Regions from separate parts of the Arthrobacter sp. TmtSoilC51 genome, predicted to be linked through region 1. Evidence: riboswitches for the same ligand, from Rfam matches in the RefSeq annotation. Region 1 holds a riboswitch; each other region holds the start of a gene.
What was found. Region 1 has a riboswitch for glycine ahead of cycA (D-serine/D-alanine/glycine transporter). Riboswitches for the same ligand answer to the same signal wherever they lie in the genome.
Positions count from the first base shown of each region.

Region 2: linked by a shared signal. The riboswitch ahead of gcvP (aminomethyl-transferring glycine dehydrogenase) and the one ahead of cycA (D-serine/D-alanine/glycine transporter) in region 1 are both predicted to bind glycine.
Region 3: linked by a shared signal. The riboswitch ahead of gcvP (aminomethyl-transferring glycine dehydrogenase) and the one ahead of cycA (D-serine/D-alanine/glycine transporter) in region 1 are both predicted to bind glycine.

Region 1 is NZ_AP035877.1:858,580-868,897, forward strand. Features, by position in the region: gene ACZ5G6_RS04115 (prolyl oligopeptidase family serine peptidase) at 1-1,117, opposite strand, end outside; gene ACZ5G6_RS04120 (FAD/NAD(P)-binding protein) at 1,177-3,162, shown strand; glycine riboswitch at 3,237-3,335, shown strand; gene cycA (D-serine/D-alanine/glycine transporter) at 3,469-4,956, shown strand; partial or broken gene ACZ5G6_RS04130 (bifunctional metallophosphatase/5'-nucleotidase) at 5,035-6,417, opposite strand; gene ACZ5G6_RS04135 (IS481 family transposase) at 6,508-7,482, shown strand; partial or broken gene ACZ5G6_RS04140 (ExeM/NucH family extracellular endonuclease) at 7,487-10,318, opposite strand, start outside.
Region 2 is NZ_AP035877.1:1,035,849-1,046,166, reverse strand. Features, by position in the region: gene gcvP (aminomethyl-transferring glycine dehydrogenase) at 1-1,469, opposite strand, end outside; glycine riboswitch at 1,657-1,754, opposite strand; gene ACZ5G6_RS04965 (TetR/AcrR family transcriptional regulator) at 1,849-2,388, opposite strand; gene ACZ5G6_RS04960 (MFS transporter) at 2,462-4,012, shown strand; gene ACZ5G6_RS04955 (cyclodeaminase/cyclohydrolase family protein) at 4,057-4,710, opposite strand; gene ACZ5G6_RS04950 (amidohydrolase) at 4,816-6,039, shown strand; gene ACZ5G6_RS04945 (hypothetical protein) at 6,128-6,349, opposite strand; gene ACZ5G6_RS04940 (nitrilase-related carbon-nitrogen hydrolase) at 6,506-7,534, shown strand; gene ACZ5G6_RS04935 (agmatine deiminase family protein) at 7,531-8,556, shown strand; gene ACZ5G6_RS04930 (APC family permease) at 8,569-10,116, shown strand; gene ACZ5G6_RS04925 (AMIN-like domain-containing (lipo)protein) at 10,203-10,318, opposite strand, start outside.
Region 3 is NZ_AP035877.1:4,913,834-4,924,151, forward strand. Features, by position in the region: gene ACZ5G6_RS22490 (L-serine ammonia-lyase) at 1-1,237, opposite strand, end outside; gene glyA (serine hydroxymethyltransferase) at 1,708-3,027, opposite strand; gene gcvH (glycine cleavage system protein GcvH) at 3,024-3,407, opposite strand; gene gcvT (glycine cleavage system aminomethyltransferase GcvT) at 3,432-4,553, opposite strand; gene gcvP (aminomethyl-transferring glycine dehydrogenase) at 4,565-7,411, opposite strand; glycine riboswitch at 7,560-7,658, opposite strand; gene ACZ5G6_RS22515 (PucR family transcriptional regulator) at 7,735-9,228, opposite strand; gene speB (agmatinase) at 9,406-10,318, shown strand, end outside.

The DNA.
Region 1 (10,318 bases):
AGACGTCGCGCAGCAGGTTAAGCAGCAGATAGTCCTTGGTCCAACTCCATGACTGCAGGGAAGTGTGGTGGTCAGGGGCAAACAGCACCACGAACTGCCGCGATCCGGCCAAATAGCCCTCGAAGTCTGCGGCCAGCAAGGAACCGGCGGGGTAGGTAGCACCGGACACGTCCCAGTCCTTCTGCGGGCGGAACATCAACCATTCGCGGTGCGCGCTGATGTTCACATCGGTGGGAACATCGATGGCAACCCATGAGTCCTCGCGCAACAGCCACGTAGTGCGGTTATAGAAGTCGATGTAGTCGACGGCGAAGGTCCGTTCGAAGCCCGGGGTCGAGTCATGTGCCACCATGGCCAGCATGTGGTCTTCAGGGATGTCGAAGATCCGCTCGGCCTGGGCAAGGGACTGGCCGCGACGCAGCTTCACGCCGGTTCGGGCGTACGACGAGGTAGTTGCAGGCAACCCCTCTGCCGTACTGGACACCAGCAGCGTGTCCGCGTCCAGCCAACTCACGTTGCCTTTTGCCGTGGGCACATCGAATCCGCCAGCGGCAGGGTCAACAAAGGTGCGGGATTCGATGTCGAACTCGCGGTGGCGGTTGGCGTCGCCGCCGTCGGGGGATAGCGAAACCATGGCCAAGCGGTACTCGTCGCCGTCCAACGGACGGAGGAACCCAGCCCCATGGAACACCCACTCGACGCCTTCTGCGGCGGCCAGGGCATCGATGTCCAGCAGGACGTCCCATTCGGGAGCCTCGGAAACGTAACTTTCCCAGGTAGTACGGCGCCAAAGGCCCTTGGGGTGCTCCTGGTCCTTCCAGAAGTTGTAGTAGAAATCGCCGCGTTTGTTCACCATGGCGATCCGGTCAGTTGAATCCAGGACCTCCAGGATGCCGGCTTCAACCGCTGCGTAGTCTGCGTCCTCCAGCAAATCTTCGGTTCGCGCGTTCTGTTCGCGGACCCAGGCAAGCTGTTCTTCGCCGTGAATGTCCTCCAACCACACGTTCTCATCCGTGGGTTCGGGCGCGATTGCCGCAGCGTGGCGAGGCCCGGACTTGGTCTCCAGATCAGTGTCGTTGTCAGGGAGGGGCGTCTGATCAGCTTCTGTGGTGGTCATTGCCCCATCCAAGCAACACTTTTCAACAGGAAGCAAGTCACAGGAAGTTAGGCTTGAGCGTGGCTAAATCGCAAATCAACCGTGTTGCCCTGATTGGGGCCGGCCCCCGGGGCACAAGTGTCCTTGAGCGGTTGCTCGCGAATTGGGTTGCGGGGGCCACGAACCGGGCGAACCAGAGCGATACTGGGCAGCGCACACTGCACATCCACGTTGTGGATCCTTTCCCCGCAGCATCCGGCCATGTGTGGCAGCCGGAGCAGTCCAGGCTGTACTTGATGAACACCCAGGCCTTCTATCCCACTCTCATTCCTGAAGACCCCAAGCTCGCTCCGCCCCTGGCAGGCGGTTCCTTCGACCAGTGGCGCGCGGCCCGGCGTCGTGATGGGCAGGGCCTGAACGACGCCGAAAAGGCGGAGTTGGCTACACTCGAGTCCCACGATTTTCCCAGCCGGGCGCTCTACGGACGGTACCTGCGGCAGACTTTGGCGGAACTGCTGAAGCGGATGCCCGACGGCGTGGAGGTAACCTTCCATGAGACGTCCGCCGTGGCGGCGCGCCCGGTTCCAGTCAACTCGACCACCACGATGCGGCAAGCGTTCGACGTCGAACTGGCCGACGGTACTACACTCACCGTCGGCTCGGTGGTCCTCGCGTTGGGACACATCGAGTCACGTTTGAATCCGGAGCAGCGTTCGTTCCAACGGGCCGCCGATGAGCACGGCCTCCTTTACTTCCCGCCTGCACCACCGGCCGACGTCGACTGGCAGCGGGTGCCGGACAACGAGCCTGTCCTGGTGCGTGGCATGGGACTGAATTTCTTTGACGTCATGGGCCAGCTGACCGAGGGGCGCGGAGGCAAGTTCGTTGAAGCGGGCGTACCGGGAGCCGGAGTTCTCGAGTACCGGCCGTCGGGCAGGGAACCCCGGATTATCGCAGCGTCCCGGCGCGGCACACCGTACCGGGCCAAGGCTGGGTTGGTGGGGTATTACCCCCGCAGCGTCACCATGCGCTACCTGACTGAAGCGGCGGTGGACCGGTTCAGGGCAGCCGGTATCCAGCCCGGATTCGACCACGATCTTTGGCCGCTCCTGCACCGCGACGCCTTGTGGGCCTATTACTCCACCCTTGCCAGGTCGCAGCCTGCCGCCATCCGCGATGCGGCGCAGTTCCTCGCGGACCTTGAGGATGCGTTGCAGCCCCATGCGCACACCACTGCCAACTGGGAAAGCGACGTTGCCGCCTTGGTGGACAAGCACGTGGTTGCCTCCCGTCGACTGAATGTCCGCGGACTCGCTGCGCCGTTGGCCGGGCGCACTTTCGCGTCCCGCAAGGAGCTGGATCTGGCAGTAACCGCCTACCTTGACGACGACGCACGACGCTCAGCCCTGGGCGAGGCGGATCCCGTGAAAATGGCCATCGGCGCCCTCCACACGGGCAGGGCGATCCTCAAGTCCGTTGTGGCAGACGGGGGAATCACGGACGAATCGTGGGTGGCTGAACTGCGTGGATGGTTCGAATCGTTCGTTGAGGGCCTTGCAAGCGGAGCCCCGGCACTGCGTTCGGAGCAGTTGGCAGCTTTGGCGCGTGCCGGCGTCGTTGGTTTCGTTGGCCCCGACCCGAAGTTCAGCGTGGATAGAAGCGCTAAGGTTTTCCGTGCGGTTTCGCCCTGGGTCCACGACGGGCCCGCCGAGGCACCTACTTTGATTGAAGCGATGTCGCCGGCCAACCGGGTGGGCATTAATATTTCCCCGCTACTGGAGCAGCTCATGGCCGACGGCCTTGTGCGGACCAAAATCATGATGAGTGCCGAGGGCACGCCGGTACAAACAACGGGCTTGGATGTGGAACCGCACCCGTACAGACCTGTAGCTTCCAACGGCTCGGTAACTGAAGGCATGTATGTTTTGGGCCTCCAACTATCGGCGACCCAGTGGGGAACAGCCATTGCTGCAGAGGCGCGTCCTGCGACGGGGAAGGCGTATGCCAGCGGCCAGCGAACCCTGCGGGATGCCGACGAAATCGCACGAAGTATTCTGGGCAGCTAGTTGCCTTCGGTTGCGATGAGTCCAACGCTTCGCTAGTGTGTGAGCTGCATCACCGGCAAGGTGGTGCGCGCTTTTGATCTGCGGCGGGAGAGTCCTGCCGGTACATCCCGTCAGGCGCCGTAGGAGCAAACCCTCCCCAGGAATCTCTCAGGCCCATGTACCGCCGCGGCGAGGCAACTCTGGAAAGCAGTCCGGTCATCCGGGCTCACCGAAGGTGCAAGCAGGCCATCCCTGCGGAAACTCTCAGGTCCACCTACAGAGCGGGGAGGAACCCGAATCATCGTGGCACCCTGTGCCGCCTGAACAATGGAGTTCCTCTTGACGATTCAGCGCCCATCATCCGCCGCCTCCGGTCCAGCAGACTCGCCACATCTCGAACGCCAACTCAGTAACCGCCACATCCAGCTGATCGCGATCGGCGGTGCGATTGGCACCGGCCTGTTCATGGGCTCTGGAAAGACGATTTCTGCTGCCGGTCCCTCCGTGATTTTCGTGTACATGATCATCGGCTTCATGCTGTTCTTCGTCATGCGGGCCATGGGCGAGTTGCTCCTGAGCAACCTGAATTACAAATCCTTCAGCGACTTCGCAGCGGACCTGCTGGGTCCTTGGGCCGGGTTCTTCACCGGCTGGACCTACTGGTTCTGTTGGGTCATTACGGGCATCGCGGATGTGATCGCGATCGCCGGGTACTCCAAGGAGCTCTGGCCTTCCCTTCCGCTCTGGGTACCCGGATTGATCACCATCGGCATCCTGCTGCTCCTTAACCTGGCTACGGTGAAGGCGTTCGGCGAGACCGAGTTCTGGTTCGCCCTCATCAAGATCGTCGCCATCGCAGCCCTCATCATCGTCGGCCTGTTCATGATTTTCAGCGGCTTCCAGTCCGACGCCGGACCGGCCACCTTCACCAACCTGTGGAGCCACGGTGGCTTCTTCCCGAACGAATTCATGGGCTTCGTTGCCGGTTTCCAGATCGCCGTGTTCGCGTTCGTGGGCATTGAACTGGTAGGCACCACGGCCGCCGAGGCCAAGGACCCGGAGAAGAACCTGCCCAAGGCCATCAACTCGATTCCGATCCGCGTGCTGCTGTTCTACGTGGGAGCACTCATCATCCTGATGTCCGTCACTCCGTGGACCCAGTTCGCCGCCGGCCACAGCCCGTTCATTGCCATGTTCTCCCTGGCTGGCCTGGGAGCCGCGGCGACCATCGTCAACCTCGTGGTTCTGAGCTCCGCTACGTCTTCGGCCAACTCGGGTATCTACTCCACGTCCCGCATGGTCTACGGGCTGGCCCAGGAAGGCGACGCACCCGCCGTTTTCGGGGCATTGTCCGGACGCAAAGTACCCCGCAACGCACTGTTCCTTTCCTGCGTTCTCCTGCTGTCCGGCGTCGTCCTCATGTATGCCGGCCAGGACATCGGCAAGGCGTTTGACATGGTGACCACTGTGTCCGCGGTCTGCTTCGTCTTCGTATGGTCGATCATCCTTGCCAGCTACCTGGCCTTCCGGAAGCGCCGGGCGCACCTGCACGATGCCTCCGCGTTCAAGATGCCCGGTGGCATAGCCATGGTGTGGGTGGTCTTCGCATTCTTTGCGTTCGTGCTCTGGACCTTGACCACACAGCCGGACACTTTTGCGGCGCTGCTGGCCACGCCGGTGTGGTTCTTGATCCTGGGTGTCGCTTGGTTCGTCCTGCGTCGCCGCCCGGCGCACCTGGCCCGCTACGCAGCGTTCCAGGCCGAGTTGGAGAAGGACTCCAGGCGCACGGCGGAGCCCGAGCTCGCCAAGAAATAACTGATAACCAGAAGGCAGGCCCCTCACGACGTGTCATCCGTGAGGGGCCTGCTTTATTCGGTCATGGGAAAGGGGTGCCTAGCCCCTCAGGCACTTCTGATATTCCAGCCAGGCAAAGGCATACCGGAGCCAGCCGACGATGTCGTACCACTTGTCGGGCTTGACCGGCGGAATGCATTGCGGCGGGTTCGTGCCGCTCCCGGCGACCGTCACCAGGGCCTTCACTACGGTCCCGGATTCGACGGCGGTAAGCACCAGGGTCCCCGAGCCTGAAGTTGCCGCTGCGGGCACCTTGAGGTCCACAGTCGCCGCGCCGGCCGTGACCGGCACAGATCCCAGCGCAACAGCGGCTCCGCTGGCGTCAACGAAGACGGCATTGAGCGTGTTGTTGGCAGGGCTGCCGATCGAGGTGAGGTTCAGCTTGGAGACGGCCAGCGCCATGGATTCTCCAGGCTTGACCTCGGTCGCTGTGGAGTTGACCACGGAAACCGACCGGCGTGCGAAGTCCGGGGAGACAGGATTGTGTTCCTTCAGGTACTTGATCCATGCGTCGCGGTCCACCAGGCCGGTGTCCTTCGTGTTGCTGCCCTCCTTGAAGATGCGGAAGTTGTCGCCGCCGGTAGCCAGGAAGCTGAACGTACCGATCCTGTATTGCCTGGCGGGGTCGATGCCTGCGCCGCCCACCCAGATGCCGGTGATGCGGTCGCCTGCCGGGCGGGCGGCGTCGTAGGTGTAGTTGACGTTCTTGGAGAGCCCAAGCTGCTGGTACGGGCGGCTGGGAATGGTGCCGTCAGCGTTGGTCTGCCACTGCTGTTCAAGCAGCGTCTTGAACTGCGCACCTGTGAGGGACGTGGTCCAGAGATTATTAACGAACGGCAGCACCGCGTTCGCCTCGGCATAGGTGATGGTGCCGTCCGGAGCGTAGTAGAGCTCGTTCCGCAGACCGCCAGGGTTCACGACGCCGATCTCCGCCGTACCCAGTTCAGGAGCCTTGAGCGTCTCCACCAGTGAGTCCGCCACCAAGTTCCCAAGGGTGGATTCATTCGCACGGTCATCACGCTTTGGAGCGCCACCGGCGGGGTCGGGTGTGAAGGCGGTGGTGATATCAGCTGTCACTGCGCCAACAGGCCGATTCCCGATCAGGGCGGCCTCGGCGAGTGCCTTATCCACGATAGCCTTGACGGCGGCCGCGCGCGGGTACGCTGCCACGAGGCTCTCGGCAGTTTCCGTGGTCCTCTCCACGACGGTCGCTTTGTACGCCGTCACGGTCTTGGAAGCCGTATCCACAGTGAGCGTCACGCTGCCCACGTTCTCGCCGTAATTGCCCGTCTGCACAATGGGTCGGGTGTTGCCTGTGGGCTGTCCGCCGGCATCCAGTACCGGGGCATCCCAGGCGTACTCCTTGTGCGTGTGACCAGTGAAGATCGCCGCAACGTCAGGGGTGGTTTCCCGCACTAGCTGTACTGAGTCAGGACGTTGGTTACATCGTGAATAGGTGAAGACCTCTTAGGTTGGTGGTTACCACACACAGCCAACGACTAAGAGGTCTTCATGTCCCACCGTAATGCCCGCTTGACCCCGACCGGTAGGCGGATCCTTATCGAGCGCGTCCTCGCCGGCCGTCCCGTGGCCCATGTGGCCAAAGAAATGGGCATCTCAAGGACCTGCGCGCACCGCTGGATCAGCCGGTACCGCACCCATGGCTGGGCCGGCCTCGAGGACCGCAGCTCCCGCCCAAGGTCGTGCCCACACGCGACTTCTGCTGCGCTGGTTGCCGATGTCCTGACCCAGCGCGTGAAGCACCGCGAAGGGCCAGCGGGCCTGGCAGCCCGGTGCGGGACGAGCACCCGGACGGTCTCCCGCATTCTGACCCGCGCGGGCATGCCCCGGCTGTGGGACCTGGACCCGGTGACCGGGGAACGGATCCGGGCATCCCGTGCCACGGACCGCCGGTACGAGCGCGACGCTCCCGGAGACATGATCCACATCGACGTCAAGAAACTAGGCCGGATTCCCGACGGCGGAGGCTGGCGGGCAGACCCGAACCAATCCGCCCGCAACCACTCAACAGGCCATACAAGGGTCGGTTTCGACTACGTCCACGTGGCCGTCGATGACCACACTCGTCTGGCCTACGCCGAGGTCCTGCCCGACGAGAAAGGCCCGACCTGCGCAGGGTTCCTCACCCGGGCCGCAGCGGCCATGGCAGCCAACGGCGCGCCAGTCAGACGGGTCATGACCGACAACGCCTTTGCCTACCGGTTATCGAAAGATTTCCAGGACGCACTCGCTGCACTGGGCGCCAAGCACGTCCTGATCAAACCCCGCCATCCCTGGCAGAACGGCAAAGCAGAACGCTTCAACCGCACCCTTCAAGAAGGCTGGGCCTACCGCCAACCATTCACTTCCAACCAGGCCCGGACAGACGCCCTGCAGCCATGGCTAGACTTCTACAACAACCACCGGCCGCACGGCAGCCTCGGAGGCAAACCACCCATCAGCAGGTGCAAACAACCTACTGACTGAGTACAACTAGCTTCGCGAACGGCCCGCCTGCCGACACCTCCTGTTCCAGCGTCGCACCCTCCGGGGTGCCGGACGCTGCTCCGTCGTGGTTCTCGACGATCATCAGATCGGCCAGGTTTTCTGCTTTGAGCTTGGCCGCAACCCGGTTGATGGCCTCTACAGGGTCACCGAACTCAAGGTCCGTGATTCCTGCGGGAGTGACCAATGACGGAACTTCCTGTGTCACCGTGCCGATCACCGCGACGCGCATGCCGTTCATGTCCAGGACCTTGTACTCCGGCAGGACGGGCGTCTTGGTGCCCTTCTGGTAGACGTTGGCGCCCAGGTATGAAAACTTCGCGTTGGTACCATCCGCGATGACGCGATCGCGCAGGTCCTGCCAGCCGCCGTCGAACTCGTGGTTGCCCACTGCGGATGCCTGCATCTCAAGCGCGTTCAGGACATCGATGGTCGGCTGGTCCTTCGCCACGGAGGAGGCGAAGAGGGAAGCGCCAATGTTGTCGCCTGCTGAAATGAAAGCCGTTGCGCCTGGAGCGGCCGCCGCCCGGAGCTTCTCGACGGTCCCCGCAAAGAGGACGGTATTGGAGTCGATCCGGCCGTGGAAGTCGTTGATTCCCAGGAACTGCAGGTCGACGGTGGCCGGTGCGTCCGGGGCGAGGTTGAGGCCCACCACCACGGGATCGTGGTCGCTGGCCCGGAACTCGTCCTCGGCAAAGTAGTTGGCCACATTGTTGTTATACCTGCTGTATTCCAACGCCACGGACTCCACGGAGTTGATGTTCCAGATGTCGGTTCCGGTGACCACCGTGTTGGCAGCCGGGGAAGCGAGGATGTGGTCCAGGGAACCCACCATGCCGCCGAACAGGTAAGAATGCTTCCCAGTTCCGGCTTCGAGGTCCGTGTAGCCGGCACCCGTCAGGAGATTGATGGGGTCCTCCTTGGCGTAGGCGTTGAAATCACCAATCAGGAACACCTTGTCCGTGCCCTTGGAAACCTGTAGATCCTTGGAGAAAGCCAACAAGGACTCCGCCTGCCTGGTGCGGGCAACGTTGGAAGCGCCCTGGCCCTTGTCTGTATCGTCGGGCGTAGCTGCGGAGCCCTTGGATTTGAAGTGGTTCACGATCGCGATGAACTTCGTGTCATCGTCCGCATCCACCGGCTTGAAAACCTGTGCCAATGGCTTGCGGGCGCTTGCGAAGGCTACGGTGTCGTTGTGGATGATTGACTCCCCGACAGGCTCGGCTATGGCCTTCTTGTAGATGAATGCGGTGCGGATCATGTCTTCATCGCTGAGCGGGGGAGCGTTTGCTGGCGTGCGGACGTAATCCCATACGCCTGGTGTCTTGAGGTTGAGGGCATCCACAAGCTTGGACAAGGCGTCGTCCCGGTTCTTGCCGAACTGTGCCGAGTTCTCGATCTCTTCAAGGGATACGACGTCGGCGCCGGCCTTGGTGATCGCCGCGACGATCTTGCTCTGCTGCCGCTCAAAGTTCTCGGCATTGGCGGCGCCGCGGGCGTTGCAGCCTTCCTTGACGGTGATCGGGTTGCCGTCGCGGTCGTTGTAGTAAACGCAGCCGTTGAGTTGATCTCCAGTGGTGGGGAAGTAGTTCAGCACATTGAAGGAAGCCAGCTTGAGGGTGCCGCCAACGTCAGCGGGACCCTCCGGCCGTGACCCCGTGAAGCTGGCAGGCTGGACCGCTTCCGCGTTGGCCGGGCTGAGCGGTGCGAGGGGCTGGAACTTCCACGCGTTGTTGCCGTAGCCCAGGATCACGTCTGTCCGGAATTGCACCGGAGAACCTACACGAACGGGATCGGACGTGGTCAGGTAAGGCAGATGCTGTGCTTTGGTGGTGGCGTCCTTGAGGAAGTTGGTGGACGCGCCGTCGTCGAGCTTGATGGCACGGAGTGCGTTATCGGCCACGACACCCGCATATTCTGCCGAACCATAGGCTGCGACCGCCGTCGGCTGCACCAACGGTGAGGTGCCGGCCGCGAGGCCGATTTCACCGTACTGGTTCAGCGAGTAGTTATCTGTCACCGTGAAGGGGCCTTGCGGGGCGACGAGCATGCCCTCAAGGGCTTCGCGCGCGGCCTCGTTGGCGGGCATCGCGAAGGCCGTGGGCTTTACCTCAGGCGCAGCTTCGGTCAGCTTCTTCAGGCCGGCTGCCTCGACGGTGAGCTGTGTCTGGTTGGCGAACTCGCTGACGACGCCGGTGAGTTCCAGGTAATCGCCCGACTGCACCGTTCCGGCGGTTGTGGGGGAGTAGACGAATAAAGCGTCCGACGCCGTCCTGGGCGCCCCCGCGGCCTCCCCTCCGCTTCCGGGGGTTTGGACGTAGTAACCGTTAAAGCCCCCGCTCGCATATACGGCAGTGACTTTGCCACGGGTGGTTACCGTGCTGCCCACGAGCGGACTCGCGGCGCCGGTGCCCTGGATTTCGGCGATGGTTTTGGATCCTGGGTTCGGTTCGGGTTCGGTGGGCGGAGTTCCGCCGCCGGATGCAGTGGGCGTGATGGTGGCGTTCAAGCTGAAGTCGGCGGCATTGGAGTCGGTGTCCACGCCGTGGCTCCGGTTGAGGCTCTTGACGTCCGTGTTCCCCGTGGGAGCCGTTGCCGACGACGTTTCGAAAGTGTTGGACGTTCCGTAGCCCAGGAGATCCGCAACGGCAGCATTGCCTGTCACTGATCCGGTGCCCAGAGGTGACACCGCCGTGCTCTGTTTCGCCAGGACCAGCGTGCCCGCAGTTCCGCCCGGGTTCAAGGTTCCCGTGGCCTGCACATCTGCCGTAGGCAATGCCGGGGCGGAGGACGTGGCGCTGTTCGCGATTGCAGGAAC
Region 2 (10,318 bases), 180 kb from region 1:
AGGTCCCGATCCGAGAGCTTACGGATGTAGCGGAGCAGCTGAGTTTCGGAACGGTGCGTGTTGAACACGGGGTGCTGCATGAAATCGCTCGTACGCTCAACGGAAGATTCCAGCGCGAAACCTTCGGCTGATTCAAGCACCGAAGCGTCGAAGACTTCCAGGAGACGGCTGACAATCTCTGAGGTAGTGGTTTCGTCAACAGAGATGCCCACCAGATCAGCGTCAATGCCACGCAGGTTGATGCCCTTGGCCTCGGCGGCAGCGACGACGTCGCCAGCCTTGCCGGGGACGCGAACGGTGATGGTGTCGAAGAAGGAACCGTGCAGGACCTCGACGCCGGCGGCCTTTAGGGAAGCGGCCAGCGTGCGGGCGTGGCCGTGTGCGGTTTCGGCGATGGCCTTGAGGCCTTCGGGGCCGTGGTAGACGGCGTACATCGAGGCCACGATGGCAAGCAGTGCCTGCGCGGTACAGATGTTGGACGTCGCCTTTTCGCGGCGGATGTGCTGCTCGCGGGTCTGCAGCGCCAAGCGGTAGGCGGGAACACCGGCGTCGTCCTTGGAAACGCCCACCAGACGGCCGGGCATGGAACGCTCAAGGCCCTTCTGGACAGCCATGTAGGCGGCGTGCGGGCCGCCGAAGAAGAGCGGAACGCCCAAGCGCTGGGCGGAGCCGACGGCGATATCGGCGCCTTGTTCGCCTGGGGGCGTGATGAGGGTCAGCGAGAGGAGGTCGGCTGCCACAGTGACCAGGGCACCGCGTTCCTTGGCCTCGGCGATCACAGAGGAGTGGTCGAAGACGCGGCCGGAAACACCGGGCTGCTGCAGGACGACGCCGTTGATGTCGCCGTCGGGCAGTCCGAGCGAAAGGTCAGCGACCTCAACCTCGAAGCCAAGCGCCTCGGCACGGCCCTTCACGATCGCGATGGTCTGCGGCAGGCAGTCGGCGTCAAGGACGGTCTTGCCGTCGTGGGCGGCCTTGTTCTTGTTGGCGCGGCGCATCATCAGGACGGCTTCTGCCACTGCAGTGGCTTCATCCAGGAGGGAAGCGTTGGCGATCGGGAGTCCCACCAGGTCCTGCACCATGGTCTGGAAGTTCAGCAGCGCTTCAAGGCGGCCCTGGGAAATTTCCGGCTGGTAGGGCGTGTACGCGGTGTACCAGGCCGGGGACTCAAGGATGTTGCGGCGGATAACCGGCGGCGTGACGGTGTCGTAGTAGCCCTGCCCGATCATCTGGACGGCCGTCTTGTTCTTCGAGGCGAGCTTGCGCAGCTCAGCCAGGACCTCGACTTCGCTCAGCGCGTTCTGGAGGGTAAGGGCAACGTCCTGGCGGATGTCGTTGGGAACCGCGGTGTCTACCAGTGAGTCGACGGTGTCGTAGCCGACCGACTTGAGCATGGTCTCGATGTCAGCTTGGCGGCGGGCGCCAATATGCCGATCGACGAAGGTGGTGGAGGCAGAACTAACCGTCACGAAGGAACTCCATTACTTGGGCGGCGTTTGGGTACGCCACAGTGGCTCGGGTTCCTCCCCGCTCTGTATTGGACCTGAGAGTTTCCGCGCTGCCATGTTTGCATGACACATCGCTTGCACCGTCGGTGAGCACAGCTGCCCGCACGCCGATGGCGTCCGAGGTTAGCCTGCTACTTTCCAGAGTTGCCTCGCCGCGGCGGTGCGTGGGCCTGAGAGATTCCTGGGGAGGGTTTGCTCCTACGGCGCCCGCATCACTTGCTTGCAGGACTCTCCCGCCGCAGATCAAAGGCATATTCAATTTTTTGCGTGCCCCTTGTGAAGACGCACCACAAGGCTCAATTGTCCTACGTTGTGGGCGTCGCCGCAAATGGATGACCCGCTACTTGCGGAGCCGGTCCAGCACGCCCAGCAGGATCTCGACGTCGGCCTCCCGCCCGGCGTTGCCGCTTTCCTGGCCGCCCTCGAACATGGCGTTGAAATACAGGCCGTCGCCCATGTAGCTGACGGCTTTCGCTACCTCCGGGCCAACGTCCTCAGCCAGGACGTCCAGCCACTGTTGTTGAATACCGGCGAACTTGCGGCGGGTCTCTTCATGGGCCACTTCGGCCAGTCTTGTGGCAGCGACGAAAGCCCTATCCATGGGGGTTCCTGCCCACAGGGAGGTACGGATGAAGTACGCGGCCGAGCCATCCGGCGCAGCCTTCATGTGTTCGATGTCTTCCTGAGCCAACTGGTCCAGGCGCTCAAGCAGGGCGCTGATCAGCGATTCCTTATTGGGGAAGTGATAAAGCAGCCCACCCTTGGAGACGCCCGCCCGCTTGGCAACGGCATCGAGGGTGGCGGCCCGCTCCCCCACCTCGATGAGGAGGGCTTCGTAGGCATCCAGGACTGCATCCCGGGCAACTGGTTTTCGTGGCATGTATACATCATTCCCTACGGGATTGTTGGCGCTTAATTTGAAACTATACCGTCTGGACGGTAAAGTAAGTGTCATGTTCACGCCGTCCTCGACCCCTGCTCCCCGATCCGCCCGTCCCGTCATGGATGGAGGCGCACCGTGGCGCGATTGGACGGCCCTGGCACTCCTGATGTTCCCGGTGCTGCTGGTGGCCGTCGACAACACCGCGCTCACGTTCGCCCTGCCCGAAATTGCCCGCTCCCTGGACGTGGGCGGCGTGCAGCTCCTGTGGATCATTGACGCGTACCCGCTGGTGTTGGCGGCATTGCTGGTTTCCATGGGCAACCTGGGTGACAGGATCGGACGACGGCGGCTGCTGCTGATCGGCAGCACAGGCTTCGCGGCGGTTTCGGCTGCTACGGCTTTCGCGCCGTCCGCAGAGTGGCTGATTGCCGGACGCGCCGCACTTGGCGTCTTTGGCGCCATGCTCATGCCCTCAACACTGTCCCTGATCCGGAACATCTTCGTCGACCCGAACCGTCGTCGGCTTGCGATTGCAGTGTGGGCTGCCGGTTTCTCGGGCGGCGCCGCCCTTGGCCCGATCTTTGGTGGCTGGCTGGTTGAGCACTTCTGGTGGGGTGCCGTCTTCCTGGTGGCGACATTCCTGCTCCTGCCGCTCCTGGCATTCGGCCGCGTCCTGATTCCGGAATCCAAGGACGCCAATCCGGGCCGGGTGGACGTGCCGAGCATTGCCCTGTCCATGTTCGCCATGGCCCCGTTTGTCTACGGCATCAAGGACTTTGCGGTTCATGGGTTCGGAGCAACGGCTGCGGCGTTCATGGTCTTCGGCCTGGTGATGGGCACCCTGTTTGTCCGTCGCCAGCAGCGGATCGAGAGCCCGATGCTGGATGTCCGCCTGTTCGGCAACAAAGTGTTCAGCACGGCGATCGTGGCCAACGTCCTGTCCCTGTTTTCCATGACGGGCTTCATCTACTTCTTCGCCCAGCACCTGCAGTTGGTCGAGGGCCAATCACCCATGGAAGCGGGCATCGCAATGATTCCAGCGATCCTGGCAACCATCATCGCAGGCCTGTTGGTGGTCCCGCTGGTAAAGCGCGTCCGACCCGGATTCGTGGTGGCTGGCGGACTTACCCTCAGCGCCACGGGCTACCTGGTGGTGGCTGTGGGTGACCACGGCAGCGGACCTGTATTCCTCCTGTCAGCTTTGACGATCCTGGCCGTTGGTGTGGGCGCAGCAGAGACCATCTCCAACGACCTCATCCTCGGCTCAGTGCCGGCCGACAAATCCGGAGCGGCTTCCGCAATCTCCGAAACCGGCTACGAACTGGGTTCGCTCCTGGGAACCGCCGTGCTGGGCTCCATCCTCACGGCGTCCTACCAGCACAACCTCGTCATCCCGGAGGGCTTGTCCACGCAGGCGACCGGGAAATCCGGTGAAACGCTGGCCGGCGCAGTGGATGCTGCTGCGGCGCTACCCGCTCCGCTATCGGATGCTCTGACAGCCGCCGCCCGGGTAGCCTTCGAGTCCGGCGTCCACATCACTGCGGCGATTGGGCTGGTACTAATGGCCGGAGCGGCAGTGCTTGCCGCCGTCGTACTCCGCAGGGTGCCTAGGGCGCAGTAGGCTGCCTTCGCGCCTGACGGGGTAAATGCCACACAGACGAGCCCTCACAAGCCCTCCGTTGGAGCAGCTTTCTTGTCCACGCCCGCCGTCAGCCGGTCGATCCGTTCCAAGGCATCACTCAGCCGGCTGACGGTGTCCCACAATTCGCGATGCTGCTCCCGGACCTCCTCCAGCGCGGCACCTGCTGAGGTGAGGGAAGCGAGATCGAAACTGACATTGGTGCGGGCCCCTGCTATCGCGGCCCTGAGGGCTCCGAAGGCAACCACCACGTCGGCTATGAGCGCAGGATTGCCGTTTGTTGCCAGCCATCCCAGGTCCTCGATGGCGTCGATGGCCCGCCCGCCCAACACGGCAGACGCTTTTGCGGCATCGACGGATGCCCGGTGAATCGCGTCTTCGCGTTCCGGGCCCGGATCCAGCCGGAACGCGGCCCCGAACGCCTTGGAAGCCGCGGCATCATCATCGGCCAATTGCAGCGCCGTTTTGCGCAGGGCCTGTGCCCTGGCATGGATTCTTTCCAGCTGTTCGGAGTCTTCAGCGTCCGTGTAGCCAGCCACCATTGAGGTGAGGGACGCGGCAATGGCCAGCATCCCGCCGGTTCCCGCGCCTCCCCCCGGCGACCCGCTGGACTCAGCCAATGCCCTGGTCCATTCTTCAACCGTGGAGCGATGTGTAGTGACCTCTTGGGAAGATTCCATGCCACCAAGTTTGCCTCGTAGCGCAAGGCTGCGCGCCAACCCCGCCGATGCCGGGATCGATACACTGGCCACACCCTCGACGTCGCATGGTAAGGATGATCCCTCATGAGCATTGACCTTGAAGAGCTCTACCGTGACCTCCACGCCAACCCTGAGCTCTCCTTCCAAGAGGTCAGGACAGCCGGGATCATCAGCCGTCATCTTGAGGGCTTGGGGCTGCTGGTACACCGCAACGTCGGGAAGACGGGAGTCGTGGGGGTCCTGGACAACGGCCCCGGACCCGTCGTCATGCTGCGTGCCGACATGGACGCGTTGCCGGTCAAGGAAGCCACGGGATTGCACTACGCCAGCACGGCAGTCGGCGTCGACCACGAAGGCCGCGAAGTGCCCGTGATGCACGCTTGTGGTCACGATGTCCACGTCAGCTGCCTGCTCGGAGCAGTGGAAACGCTGGCCACAGGGCGCGGAGATTGGCAGGGAACCTTGGTGGCGGTGTTCCAACCCGCCGAAGAATGGGGCGGAGGGGCGCAGGCCATGGTTGCCAACGGACTCTTTGACCTGGTCCCCAAACCGGACGTGGTCCTGGGCCAGCACGTGGCACCCTTTCCCGCGGGATGGTTCGGCGTGCGTCCCGGCGTCGCCATGGCCTCCGCCGACTCCCTGAACGTGACTTTGCATGGGCGCGGCGGCCACGGTTCCCGGCCTGAAACCACCGTTGATCCAGTGCTCATGGCGGCGGCAACCACCATGCGCCTGCAGGGAGTTGTCTCCCGGGAACTCGCCGCCAGCGATTCTGCGGTAGTCACCGTTGGGCAAATCCATTCTGGAACAAAGAACAACATCATTCCCGAGACCGCAACCCTTGGCCTCAGCATCCGGTCCTTCAGCGAGCCCACGCGGGAGAAAGTCCTGAACTCGATCGAGCGCATCGTTCGAAGCGAAGCTGCCGCCTCAGGCTCCCTCAAGGAACCCGACTTCCACTATGAGGAGCGCTTCCCGCTGACGGTCAATGATGAATCAGCCGCGGGACGGGTTGGATCCGCGTTCCGGGCAAAGTTTGGCGAAAACAAGGTCATCGACCCGGGTCCTGTATCCGGCAGCGAGGACGTCGGTGAGCTTGCCACAGCCGCGGGCGCGCCCCTGGTCTTCTGGTTCCTCGGCGGGATCGATGCGGCGCATTTCAAGGACTGGGCCAAAACCGGCCGACTCCCGGACGACGTGCCGTCCAACCATTCACCGTATTTCGCCCCCATCATCCAGCCGACGCTAGCCTTTGGCACGGAAGCACTGGTCACTGCGGCCCGCGAATTCCTGGACGCTCCCAAGTAGGCAGCAGGAAACCCCGCCTAACGGACAATTCACCGCTGCGCGCGGTGGTGAAATGCCCGTTAAGCGGGGTCTTTGCTTAGACCGATGCCTAGACCTTCTCGCGGATGCGGTCGATCTTCGGTTCTGAAACCTCAAATTCCCTGCGACGGCGGGCCAGGAAAGTCCACAAGGTTCCTTCTGTCTGCGGACGCTTCTCGGCAGGGGCCTCAGGTGCCTGATCCTTGCTTGTCTCAGGCTTGTGCATCTCTGGCGTGCGCGCGGAGTCCTTCTTCGTGCGCCTCTCATAACCCTCATAGTACGAGTAGCACATACCCAACCTCCTTTGTGGTTGTCCTTTAATCGTCCTCGCACACGGGCCGGAAGTCGACTGCTATTTGGTACCCCCTTGCATCCAGCCGTGACTACCGCCATACTAAATGAACGCTATTCATTTAGTGACTGTCGTCTCACCGGAGTACATGCCACCATGATTGAAATTACCCGCCTCGAAGCCCCGACTTCCCTGGCCCGCACCGAACCGTCCACCCGCACCCCGCTGCGGGTCGGCGTCGTTCAGCACCGTTGGCACGCTGACGAAGCAGTCCTGCATGCCGAACTGAACGAGGGAATCGAACGCGCAGCCAAGCTGGGAGCCAGTGTTGTTTTCCTGCCTGAGCTGACGCTCTCCCGCTACCCGGCAGACACCCGTCCGGAGAACAACCCGGCCGCTGGTATCCGCCCCTCGGACATCACCGAGGACCTGCTGACTGGTCCCACCTTCACGTTCGCTGCCAAGGCTGCCAGGACGTACGGCGTCTCTGTCCACGCATCTCTCTACCAGCGTGCAGAAAACCCGGACGGCACCGATGATGGCTTGGGACTGAACACCGCCATCCTGGTCTCCCCCGCTGGCGAACTCGTCGCACGCACCCATAAACTCCACATCCCCGTCACAGCCGGGTACTACGAGGACAAGTTCTTCCGCAAAGGCCCGGCCGCCGAGGACGCCTATGCAGTACACGCTCCTGCCGAACTCGGGGGCGCACGCCTGGGCATGCCCACTTGCTGGGACGAATGGTTCCCCGAGCTCGCCCGTATGTACTCCCTGGGCGGAGCAGAGATCCTGGTCTACCCCACCGCGATTGGCTCGGAGCCGGACCACCCGGACTTCGACACCCAGCCGCTCTGGCAGCAGGTCATCGTGGGCAACGGCATCGCCAACGGCCTGTTCATGATTGCCCCCAACCGCTACGGCAGCGAGGGCACGCTGAACTTCTACGGTTCATCCTTCATCTCCGATCCCTACGGCCGCATCCTGGTCCAGGCGCCGCGCGACGAATCAGCCGTGCTGGTGGCAGACCTTGACCTGGACCAGCGCAAGGACTGGCTCACGCTCTTCCCATTCCTGGCAACCCGCCGTCCGGAGACGTACGGCCGCCTCACCGAACCTGTAAACCCCAACGCGCCGCTCGGCTCCACGGCCGAGGCCACGCCATACCAGGCTGTGTCCGCATGAGCGCCTGGCGCATGCCATCCGAGACTGCCCCGCAGGATCGCGTCTGGATGGCCTTCCCCACTGGCGGCTACACCTTGGGTGACACCGAGGAAGAGGCGCACGCAGCACGGTCCACGTGGGCTGCGGTCGCCAATGCCATACTCGAGTTTGAACCGGTCACCATGGTGGTTCACCCCGACGACGTCGATACCGCCGCACGCTACCTGGACCCTCGCGTCGAGGTACTCACCGCAGAGCTCAACGACGCCTGGATGCGGGACATCGGGCCGTCGTTCGTGCTCGATGCCAACAAGCAGCTGGGTGCCGTGGACTGGATCTTCAACGGCTGGGGCGGCCAGGATTGGGCTGCTTGGGACAAGGACTCCCTCATCGCGGCGGAGGTCAGCGGTCGCGCCGATGCCCACCACATCCCGTCAGGCATCGTGAACGAGGGCGGCGGCATCCAGGTTGATGGCGAAGGCACCGTCCTGGTCACCGAGACCGTACAGCTTGACCAAGGCCGCAATCCGGGCCTTACCAAAGCCGACGTCGAAGGGGAACTTGCCCGCACGATCGGCGCCACGCATGTGGTGTGGCTGCCACGTGGCCTCACCCGCGACTCCGAGAAGTTCGGCACGCGCGGCCACGTCGATATTGTGGCTGCGATCCCGAGCCCCGGCACACTGTTGGTCCACTCCCAGCAGAACCCGGAACACCCGGACTACACCGTCTCCCGGGAAATCATCGACTTCCTCCGCACCACCCATGACGCAGCAGGCCGGGACTGGAACATCATCGAAGTTCCCGCCCCGGAAGCCCTTACCGACGACGAAGGTTATGTGGACTACAGCTACATCAACCACCTCGTGGTCAACGGAGGGGTCATCGCGTGCAGTTTCAATGACCCCATGGACGAGAAAGCACTCCGCATCCTCGCCGACGCCTACCCCGGACGCCGCGTAGTCAGTGTTGACGCGCGCGAACTCTTTGCCCGGGGCGGCGGCATCCACTGCATTACGCAGCAGCAGCCTACGGCCATCTAGAAAGGGCCCTTCATGAGCCAGACAATCCGTAGCACGGCCGCAGGCACCAGCCCGGCCGGCACGTCGCACGACATTAGCGGCAAGGGACTGAAGACGGGGCAGTTGGGGCTCCTCGCCGTCGTCGTTCTTGGCATTTCAACCATCGCCCCGGCGTATACGCTTACCAGCGCACTTGGTCCAACCGTCAACGAAGCCGGGCTGCAACTGCCCGTGATCTTCCTTATCGGGTTCATCCCGATGATCCTGGTGTCACTGGCGTACCGGGAGCTCAATGCAGATTCCCCGGACAGCGGCACCACCTTCACGTGGGTCACCAAAGCCTTCGGCCCCTGGGTGGGCTGGATGGGCGGCTGGGGCCTGCTCGCGGCCAACATCATCGTCCTGTCCAACCTGGCGGGCGTCGCTGTGGACTTCTTCTACCTGTTCCTGGCGCAGGTTACGGGCTCGCCCGAGCTCGCCGACCTCGCCTCGAACAAGGTACTCAATGTTGCCACCTGCTTCGTCTTTGTAGCATTGGCCGTTTGGGTGAGTTACCGTGGCCTGCACACCACCAAGATCGTGCAGTACGGCTTGGTCGGTTTCCAGCTGCTGGTGCTTGGCCTGTTCGTTGCCATGGCGTTCGCCAACTGGTCCACCTCCGAGACTGCCGTTCCGTTCAGCTGGGACTGGTTCGACGTCACCAAGATTGAAACCTTCGGCCAGATCGCAGCCGGCATCTCCCTCTCGATCTTCGTCTACTGGGGCTGGGACGTCTGCCTCACCGTGAACGAGGAAACCGCCAACGGAAAGAAGACCGCGGGACTCGCCGGCACCCTGACCGCCGTCATCGTGCTCGGCATTTACCTCCTCGTCACCATCGCCACCATGATGTTCGCAGGCGTCGGAGACACGGGAATCGGCCTGAACAACGAGGAAAACCACGCCAACGTCTTCACGGCCCTCGCGTCTCCGGTCATGGGTCCGTTCGCGATCCTGATGTCCCTGGCCGTACTCTCCAGCTCGGCGGCTTCCCTGCAGTCGACGTTCACCTCGCCGTCCCGCAGCCTGCTGGCCATGGCGCATTACGGCGCCCTGCCTAACCGCTTCAGCCACATGAGCAAGAAGTTCTCGACGCCGGGCTTCGCCACCATTGCGGCGGGCGTCCTGTCCGCGGGCTTCTACGCAATCATGCACGTGATCAGCGAGAACGTCCTCAACGACACCATCCTGGCCCTGGGCCTGATGATCTGCTTCTACTACGGACTCACGGCGATCGCCTGTGTTTGGTACTTCCGGAACAGCGTGTTCTCCAGTGCCCGCAATTTCTTCCTGCGGCTCCTCTGCCCACTGCTGGGTGGCGTCGGGCTGTTCGTCGTCTTCCTGCAGACCGCAGTGGATAGCTGGGCCCCGGAGTTTGGAAGTGGTTCGGAAATCTTCGGAGTGGGGCTCGTGTTTGTGCTCGGCATCGGAATCCTTGCTTTGGGTGCCGTGTTCATGCTGATCATGTCCCGCGTCCGTCCCGGTTTCTTCCGCGGTGAGACCATCCGCAAGGACACCCCTGCCCTGGTGGTGCCCGAGTAGCTGAAGAACTGCGACAACGCAGAAGAGCGGCCAGTTCGCCGGATAGTTCCGGCGAACTGGCCGCTCTTCGGCGTTCTGGGTGAGCACTACCAACGGTGGGCGACGTCCACCACAAGGCGGGAACCGCCGTCGGGCCCGTCCAATGTAAAGACGCGGAACGGAAGCCGCGCACGGACACCCAAGCCGACGCTCGTATAACCCT
Region 3 (10,318 bases), 1.1 Mb from region 1:
CGTTCCGCTCAATACACGGAATCTGCACCAACCCACCAATCGGATCACACGTCAACCCCAGGTTGTGTTCCATCGCGATCTCCGCCGCGTTCTCCACCTGCCCCGGCGTACCACCCATCACCTCGGCCAACCCCGCAGCAGCCATCGACGACGCCGAACCCACCTCGCCCTGGCACCCGACCTCCGCACCGGAAATCGACGCCTGCTCCTTGTACAACACACCCACCGCACCCGCGGCCAGCAGGAACTTCACCACCACATCGTCCTTATCAGCCTGGGTGGCCTTGTCCATGCCCGGGGCATAATGCAACGCGTAATACAACACCGCCGGGATAATCCCCGCCGCACCATTCGTCGGCGCCGTGACCACCCGCCCACCAGTGGCGTTCTCCTCATTGACCGCCAACGCGATCAGGTTCACCCACTCCTGCCAATACTTCGGATCGTTGCGGTCCTTGTCCTCCTTCAACAACCGCTCCAGCCAGTCAGGAGCACGACGACGGACCCGTAGACCCCCGGGCAACACACCCTCACGCTTCAGGCTCGTCTCAACACAAGCCTCCATCACATGCCAGATATGCAACAACCCCTCCCGGATCTCCTCCTCCGACCGGGACGCCCGCTCATTGATGAACATGATGTCGCTGATCCCCAAACCCTTCGACGCACACCGGCCCAGCAACTCAGCAGCCGTACGGAACGGCAACGGCAACTCCGCCTTCGTCTCCTCCAACTCCGCCCGCGCCGCGTCCTCCTCACCCTCACGGACAATGAACCCACCACCGACAGAGAAGAACGTCGCCTCCCGCAATACCTCACCCCCGGCATCAGAGACAGCGAACTTCATCCCGTTCGTATGCCGCGGCAACACCGTCAACGGATGCAACACCATATCCTCCACCGCATACGGCAGCTCTACGCCTTCTCCTGAGGCACCGGCAAGATTCAAGACACCTGTCTCAGCGATCGTCGCGAGCCGCTCCTCCACTTCATCAGGCAGGATCAACTCCGGGTGGTAACCCTCAAGGCCCAACAGGGTCGCAGTCATGGTCCCATGCCCACGGCCAGTCGCAGCCAAAGAGCCATACAAGTCAACCCGCAGCGACGCGACCGAGCCCAGGACACCGGCGTCCTTGAGCTCGCCAGCAAACACCGCAGCAGCCCGCATCGGCCCCACAGTATGCGAACTCGACGGGCCAATACCCACAGAGAACAAATCGAAAACACCAACAGCCATGGCTGAATCCCTTTCGGGGGAGAAAGAACGAGCAAAACTTAGTGTGGGGGCCGGGCCCAATCCCGAGCCAAGGCGGCGCCGGCCCCCGTGGAGGTCCCAGTGCGAACCTCCAGACCCGGTTTTTGTGTGCGGCATTCGTTCCCAGCAAATGCCACACCCGGGAGATCAAAACATGCCCACCCTCGGCAGCCAGACCCATTTCTCAAACAAACGAACCGCAAGCCCGGGCCCCGGAACGCCAACCCCCTGCTGCCCTTTTGGGGCCGGCATCCGGAAGCGGGCGTCTAAGGGAGCTTCGCGTCCGCTCAGCGGGCGCTCAAGCGACCGAGCCCGCGGAGGATGTCGGCCCCAACGGGCCGAACCGAGCCCGCGGAGGATGTCGGCCCCAACGGGCCGAACCGAGCCCGCGGAGGATGTCGGCCCCAACGGGCCGAACCGAGCCCGCGGAGGATGTCGGCCCCAACGGGTTCTCAGGCGAGGTTCGCAACACCCGGGTAGAGCGGGTGCGCGGCGGCAAGTGCCTCAACGCGGTGCCGCAACCCCGAAAGGTCCGTACCGGCGTCGGCCGTCAACGCCTCGGCGATGATATCCGCAACCTCGCGGAAGGCAGCTTCCCCGAAGCCCCGCGTAGCGAGTGCCGGGGTGCCGATCCGCAGGCCAGAGGTGACCATTGGCGGGCGCGGGTCGAACGGGACGGCGTTGCGGTTGACGGTGATGTCGATTGCGGCGAGGCGGTCCTCGGCCTGCTGGCCGTCCAGTTCGCAGTTGCGCAGGTCGACGAGCACCAAGTGCACGTCGGTGCCGCCGGAGACAACGGAGATGCCCTTGGCTGCGACGTCGGGTTGGACCAAGCGTTCGGCGAGGATCCGGGCACCGGCAAGAACACGTTCCTGGCGCTCACGGAACTCGGCCGAGGCGGCGATCTTGAACGCGACGGCCTTGCCGGCGATCACGTGCTCGAGCGGCCCGCCCTGCTGACCAGGGAACACAGCCGAGTTGATCTTCTTGGCGATGTCGGCGTCGTTGGAGAGGATGATGCCGCCACGCGGACCGGCGAGGGTCTTGTGCGTCGTCGACGTCGTGACGTGCGCGTGCGGTACCGGCGACGGGTGCAGCCCCGCAGCAACCAGACCGGCGAAGTGCGCCATATCCACCATGAGGTAGGCACCGACGGAGTCGGCGATGCGGCGGAACTCAGCGAAATCCAGCTGCCGCGCGTAAGCGGACCAGCCGGCAACGATAAGAGCCGGCTTGTGCTCCTGGGCCAGGCGCTCCACCTCGGCCATGTCCACAGTGTGGGTGTCCTCGCGGACGCCGTAGGGAACCACGTTGTAGAGCTTGCCGGAGAAGTTGATCCGCATGCCGTGCGTCAGGTGGCCGCCGTGGGCCAGGTTCAGGCCCATTATGGTGTCGCCCGGCTTGATCAGCGCGTGCATCACTGAGGCGTTCGCCTGCGCACCGGAGTGCGGCTGGACGTTCGCGAATTCGGCACCGAAGAGGGACTTGATGCGGTCGATCGCGAGCTGCTCGATCACGTCAACGTGCTCACAACCGCCGTAGTATCGCTTGCCCGGGTAGCCCTCGGCGTACTTGTTGGTCAGCACGGAGCCCTGGGCCTGCATCACAGCAACGGCAGTGTGGTTCTCGGAGGCGATCATTTCCAGGCCATCGCGCTGGCGGCCCAGTTCGTCGTCGATCTTCGCTGCGATCTCAGGATCGAGGTCTGCTAGCTGTGCATCCAACGACGCCGAAACTACCTGCGCGAATTCGGTCACGGCTGCCGGGTTCACAGTTCGCCACCGTTCGTTGCAGCGTATTCCTCAGCCGACATGAGTGGGCCTTCTGCTGTGGCCGCCACCTTGAACAGCCAGCCAGCACCATAGGGATCGTTGTTGATAAGCGCGGGATCGCCGACAACGGCGTCGTTGGTCTCGGTCACCTCACCCGTCACCGGCGAGTACAGGTCCGATACCGACTTGGTGGACTCGACCTCACCACACGTCTCACCTGCGGTCACAGTGGAACCGACCTCAGGAAGGTCCACGTAAACAATGTCGCCCAAGGCATCCGCAGCAACAGCAGAGATCCCAATCCCCACAGGCCCGGCCCCATCCGAAGCAACCCATTCGTGCTCAGCCGAGTATTTCAGTTCAGCAACTACTTTGCTCATTCCAATTCCTAACTTCTGGTCTGCTTATTTTTGGCGCTTGTAGAACGGCAGCTGAACGATCTCGAACGGCTCAGCTTTTCCGCGGAGGTCGACCTCAAGCACCGTGCCCGGTTCTGAATGCTCGACGTCGACATACGCCAACGCCACGGGGTAACCGAGCGTCGGGCTCGGCTGGCCGGAGGTGACTTCGCCGATGAGCGAGCCGTCCTTGAGGACCGAGTAGTGGGCGCGGGCCGCACGTCGGCCGGTTCCCTTGAGGCCGACGAGCTTCTGTCCGATGGTGGAACCAACGCCCGCGGCCTTGATCGCAGTCAGGGCCTCCTTGCCAATGAAGTCGCTTTCCTTGGCCAAGGAGACCACCGGTCCCAGTCCGGCCGCGTAGGCGTTGACGTAGCGGGAGAGCTCGTTGCCATAGAGCGGCATACCCGCTTCGAGACGCAGGGAGTCACGTGCTGCAAGGCCCGCGGGGATGAGGCCGTGGCCTTCGCCGGCTTCAAGCAGGGCTTCCCAGAGGCCGGCTGCGTCAACGTTCGGGATGTAGATCTCGAAGCCGTCTTCGCCGGTGTAACCAGTGCGGGCCAGCAACAGGTCCTGCCCGTTAATCTCAACCTCAACAGCGGCGTAGTACTTCAGTTCGGTCACGAGGGCGTGCTGCTCGGCGGGGACCAAGGTCAGCAGAATGGCCTCCGCGTTCGGACCCTGCACTGCGATCAGGGACGTCTCAGCCGAGGCGTCCTCGACTACGACGTCGAAGCCGGCGGCCCGTTCCAGCAGAGCCGCCGCAACAACCTTGGCGTTGCCCGCGTTGGGGACCACGAGGTACTTGTCTTCAGCGCGACGGTAAGAAATGAGGTCGTCGATGATGCCGCCGTCGGCGTTGCAGATCAGCGAGTACTTGGCCTTGCCCACTGCGATCGCGGACAACTTGCCCACCAGCGCGTAGTCCAGGAAGGCGGCCGCGTCAGGGCCGCTGACCCAAACTTCACCCATGTGGGAGAGGTCAAAGAGGCCAGCCGCGTTACGGACGGCGTGGTGCTCGGCGAGTTCGGACTCGTACTTAAGGGGCATCTGCCAGCCGCCGAAGTCAGTGAACGAGGCTCCGGCTTTTTTGTGCTGCTCGTAGAGAGCGGTGTAGTTCTCAGTCATGGAGTCAGTCCTTAGTTCTCGAAGTCTTCGACCGGAGGGCAGGAGCAGACCAAGTTGCGGTCGCCTGCTGCGCCGTCGATGCGGCCGACGGGCGGGAAGTACTTGTCCTGCTTGAGGTGGTGGACCGGGAACGCGGCCTGCTCACGCGGGTAGGCGCGGTCCCAAGCGGAACTCACGACGGCGGCAGCCGTGTGAGGCGCGTTGCGCAGCGGCGAGTTCTCAACAGTGAAATCGCCTGTGGCCACCTGCTCAATTTCGGCACGGATGGTGATCATGGCCTCGATGAACCGGTCGATCTCGGCAAGGTCCTCGGACTCCGTGGGCTCCACCATCAGTGTGCCCGCAACCGGGAAGGCCAGGGTGGGAGCGTGGAAGCCGAAGTCGATGAGTCGCTTGGCCACATCTTCTGCGGTAACGCCCGTGCGGGCCGTCAATTCGCGAAGATCCAGGATGCACTCGTGGGCAACGAGCCCGCCTTCGCCGGTGTAAAGAACCGGGAAGTGCTCATCCAAGCGGGAGGCAACGTAGTTCGCAGCCAAGAGAGCGGACTTGGTGGCTTCGGTGAGTCCCTGGCCACCCATCAGCTTCACGTAGGCCCACGAAATCGGGAGCACGCCAGCGGAGCCATAGCGCGAGGCCGAGATGGCCACGCCGCCATCAGAGGAAACATTGTTCGCGTCCCCGGGCATGAACGGTGCCAGGTGTGCCTTGGCTGCGACCGGGCCAACCCCGGGACCGCCGCCACCGTGCGGAATGCAGAAGGTCTTGTGCAGGTTCAGGTGTGAAACGTCGCCACCGAACTTGCCCGGCTGTGCCAAGCCCACCAAAGCGTTCAGGTTTGCGCCATCGACGTAAACCTGGCCGCCGGCCTCGTGGACCGCGTCGCAGACCTCGCGGACGTCAGCGTCGTATACACCGTGCGTGGACGGGTAAGTGATCATGATGCAGGACAGTGCATCCCTGTTGGCTTCAATCTTCGCGGTCAGGTCCGCGTGGTCGATCGTGCCGTCAGCAGCCGTCGCCACCACGACAACCTTCATGCCGGCCAGCACAGCCGAGGCAGCGTTGGTGCCGTGGGCCGAGGCCGGAATCAGGCAGATGTTGCGCTGGTCATCGCCCCGCGAGAGGTGGTAGCCGCGGATCGCCAGCAGGCCTGCGAGCTCACCCTGGGAACCGGCGTTCGGCTGGATGGAGACTTGGTCGTAGCCAGTGATCTCGGTGAGGTCGGCTTCCAAACCTTCAATGAGTTCACGCCAGCCCGCGGTCTGGGAGTCCGGAGCGAACGGGTGGATGGATGCAAACTCGGGCCAGGAAATGGCTTCCATCTCGGCCGTGGCGTTCAGCTTCATGGTGCACGAACCCAGCGGGATCATGGTGCGGTCCAGCGCGAGGTCCCGGTCGGACAGCTTGCGGATATAGCGCAACAGCTGCGTCTCGGAACGGTGGGTGTTGAACACCGGGTGCTGCAAGTAATCGGAGGTGCGCACCACATCTGAGGGCAGTTCGAACCCGGAAGCGTCCCCTACCGGACCGGCGCCGAAGGCGACGGCCACCGCGGAAAGGACCTCCGGCGTCGTGGTTTCATCAACGGAGACCCCAACGGTGTCAGCGTCGATGAGCCGCAGGTTGATGCCGCGGGCTTCGGCGGCGGCGATGACCTTGTCTGCCTTGCCGGGGACGCGGACCGTGAGGGTGTCGAAGAAGGAGTCGGCAACGAGTTCGCGGCCAGCCTTCACAAGCGTGGTGGCGAGCGTGCGGGCGTGGCCGTGCACGGTTTCGGCGATCGCCTTCAGGCCCTCGGGGCCGTGGTAGACGGCGTACATCGAAGCCACGATCGCGAGCAGTGCCTGGGCCGTGCAAATGTTGGACGTGGCCTTCTCGCGGCGGATGTGCTGCTCGCGGGTCTGCAGGGCGAGGCGGTACGCGGGTACGCCAGCGTTGTCCTTCGAGACGCCGACGATGCGGCCGGGAAGCGTGCGCTCCATGCCTTCGCGGACGGCCATGTAGGCTGCGTGCGGGCCGCCGAAGAACAGCGGAACGCCAAAGCGCTGCGCAGTTCCGACGGCGATATCGGCACCTTGTTCGCCCGGGGGCGTGATGAGCGTGAGCGCCAGCAGGTCTGCTGCCACAGTGACCAGGGCACCGCGTTCCTTGGCCTCGGCGATCACAGAGGAGTGGTCGAAGACGCGGCCGGAAACGCCGGGTTGCTGCAGGACGACGCCGTTGATGTCGCCGTCGGGCAGTCCGAGCGAAAGGTCAGCGACCTCAACCTCGAAGCCAAGCGCTTCGGCGCGGCCTTTCACGATCGCGATGGTCTGCGGGAGGCAGTCGGCGTCCAGGACGGTCTTGCCGTCCTTGGCCGTCTTGGACTTGTTCGCCCGGCGCATCAGCAGCACGGCCTCGGCCACGGCAGTCGCTTCGTCCAGCAGCGAAGCGTTGGCCACGGGAAGTCCGGTAAGGTCCTGCACCATGGTCTGGAAGTTCAGCAGCGCCTCGAGGCGGCCCTGGGAAATTTCCGGCTGGTAGGGCGTGTAGGCCGTGTACCAAGCGGGGGCTTCAAGGATGTTGCGGCGGATAACCGGCGGCGTGACGGTGTCGTAGTAGCCCTGGCCGATCATCTGGACGGCCGTCTTGTTCTTGGACGCGAGCTTCCGTAGCTCCGCCAGGACCTGCACTTCAGTGAGGGCGTCCTGCAGTTTGAGCGCCGTGTCCTGGCGAATGGAGTCGGGGACAGCAACGTCTACCAGGCCGTCAACAGAGTCGTAGCCAATGGCCTTGAGCATGGTGTCAACGTCGGCTTGGCGACGGGCGCCGATGTGCCGGTCCGCGAAGGCGGTGGGGGTTGATTGAACAGTCAAGAGGAACTCCATGATTCAGGCGCCCAGTGAGCGCCACGATGATGTGGGTTCCTCCCCGCTCTGTATTGGACCTGAGAGATTCCGCAGGAATGGTTGCCTGCTTGCACCGTCGGTGAGCCCGGTTACCCGGACTGCTTTCCAGAGTTGCCTCGCCGCGGCGGTACATGGGCCTGAGAGATTCCTGGGGAGGATTTGCTCCTACGGCGCCTGACTGGATGTACCGGCAGGACTCTCCCGCCGCAGATCAAAAGCGTGTGCGCCACCCGTGGGTGACACGGTTCACACCATAGCTGGTTTTCTCAAAAAAGCGCAAGCAAGAATAATTACCGATGCATCGCCTCGTGGATCTGGAGCGCGAACCACAGCTGGGCAACCGTGGACGTTTCGCCCATGTCCAGCCCCGTCAACTCGCCGATTTTCCGTATGCGGTAAATGATGGTTTGCCGGTGCGCGAACAGGGCAGCAGCCGTCTTTTGCCATGAACGCTGCGAGTCCAAATAGGTCCTCAGAGTGACGATGAGATCGCCTTCCTGGCTCTGCTCGTAGTCAAAAATTGGGCCGAGAAGGCGCCGGACCAGCGCAGTTCCTTCCTCGAAACCCGTCAGTCCGAGCCACGAAGGTCCCTGAGCGTAGCGGGACAGGCCAAGCTTGTTCGCCCGGGCGGAACCGAGCGCCCAGAGGGACTCCTGCAGGGCCCGTTGAATGCCGGCAACCGCCGCCGGAGCACTGACCCCGATCGCGGCGCCCGGGCCGGCACAATGCACCAGGACATCGTCCGGCACGTCAGCGGGGACCACGACGTGAAGTCTGTTGTTGCGCCTCAAGGAGGCGGCCGAAACTCCGTGACGCCAAAGTTCGATGTGGACACCCGCCAGCCTGTCGCCGTCGTCCGCTGAAACCGAGGCCACCAGGAAATCCTGTGTTGGGACATCGAAAGCCGCCAGCCTGCTTTCCATTTCCGCTGTCCCCAAACGGCCATCGATCGCCTGCAACAGGAACTCGCCCGCAAGCCGATGCCGCCCTTCAAGGGACAGGACGATGCGCGAAAGCTGCAGTCCCAGCACAGTTGCGGCGTGGAGAAGCACGACGGCGTCGGGGTGCGGTTCGCTGTTGGGCAGCACCACCAGGAGCGCGTTGGCGTGGGTCGGAATGTCCATGGTCAGCACGTGCCTGCCCCGGACCCGATGCCACTGGAAGTTCTTTCCAGCAAGGGACACCTGTCCGGACAGCGGCGCCCATTCGTCTGCCAGGAACACCGGAAGCGGCCGGCCCTCAGGATGCCAGGGATGGAGGCAGCGCCGGTCCACCACGAAGAGCTCCGAATCGAGTTCGGTGGCCAACCGCTGGACCAGGCTCTGCCAATGGTCCTCGGACGCCCCAGCCGTCCGGAGAAGGTCGTAGACCCGCGCGGTTTGGCGCAGGCGACGCGATTCCTCCAACAGTGATGCCTCGGCAACCGAGCGGGCGATGGCGATGAACGGCAAGGGATATGGGATGTTGATGAGAGGCAACGGCAGGCGGTCGCAGGCTTCCAGGAACTCCGGCAACAGCTCCGGTGCATGCATCTTCTCGCCGATGGCCAGGGCGCTGGCACCGGAGTCCATCAGCGCCTCGGCGAGCGCCACCTGGCCTGCCGCGTCCGCGGGAATGGAGAGTCCGTTGGTCATCATGAGTTCGCCGCCCGTCACCCATTCCCAGAGCCGCGGCAGGTCTGAGGTGTGGGCCCAGGTGATTCGGTTATCGCGGCCTGCCGCCCCCGCCAGGAGCGTCAGGCCCAGCTGCGGTTCAGCCACAAGTTCGGCGACGGTAATTGCCATGGGTTGGGCTCCCCTGTTCCTCTAGGTTGGCGGCTTTTCGGGGCGTTTAGACATATGTCTAAGTGGCTCGGCCATTTGTAGTCAATGTACCGCTATTCGCAGTGACCGGCGTCACCAAGAATTGAAGTACGCACTTCCCGCTCAACGTCGAGCAACCCCTCAACCCAAGGATCCGGAATGACAATCCACAAGCCCATCGGCCCTGTCGACGCAACCAAAGTCCCCCGGTATGCAGGCCTCGGCACCTTCGCCCGTCTCCCCCAAATTGACCGCGTCCCGGACTACGACATCGCGATCGTAGGCGTTCCGTTCGACGGCGGAACTTCCTTCCGGCCTGGCGCACGTTTCGGCCCTGCCGCGGTCCGCGAAGCCTCGCGTCTCCTGCGCCCGGGCTACCACCCGGAGCTCGACGTCGAGCCGGTCTACGAGGTCCAGGTAGTGGACGCTGGCGACATCGCCTGCACACCGTACGACATCACACGCGCTGTCCGTGAGATCGAGGAGCAGGCGTTGCCCCTCATCAGCGAGGATAAGCGGCTTATCTCGATCGGCGGCGACCACACTATCGCCCTGCCGATGCTCAGGGCCCTGAACAAGGTCCACGGTCCCGTGGCTTTGCTGCACTTCGATGCCCACTTGGATACGTGGGACACCTACTTCGACCAGCCGATCACGCACGGAACCATCTTCCGCCGGGCGTTCGAGGAAGGCCTCCTTGTGGAGGACAAGTCAATGCACGTCGGCATCCGCGGCCCTGTATATGACCGCAACGACTTCCTGCGGGACCACGAGTTCGGGTTCCAGATCATCCGATGCTCCGACCTGGACGTCATCGGCGTACCGGCGGCCATCCAGCAGGTGAAGGACAGGCTCGGCGACACCCCGGTCTACGTCTCCATCGACATCGATGTCCTCGATCCCGCCTTCGCACCCGGAACCGGCACGCCGGAGATGGGCGGGCTCCACTCCCGCGAACTCCTCGCCCTGCTCCGCGGACTGAACGGCATCAACATTGTGGGCGCCGACGTCGTTGAAGTCGCTCCGGCCTACGACCATGCGGACATCACAACAGTCGCTGCGGCCACCCTTG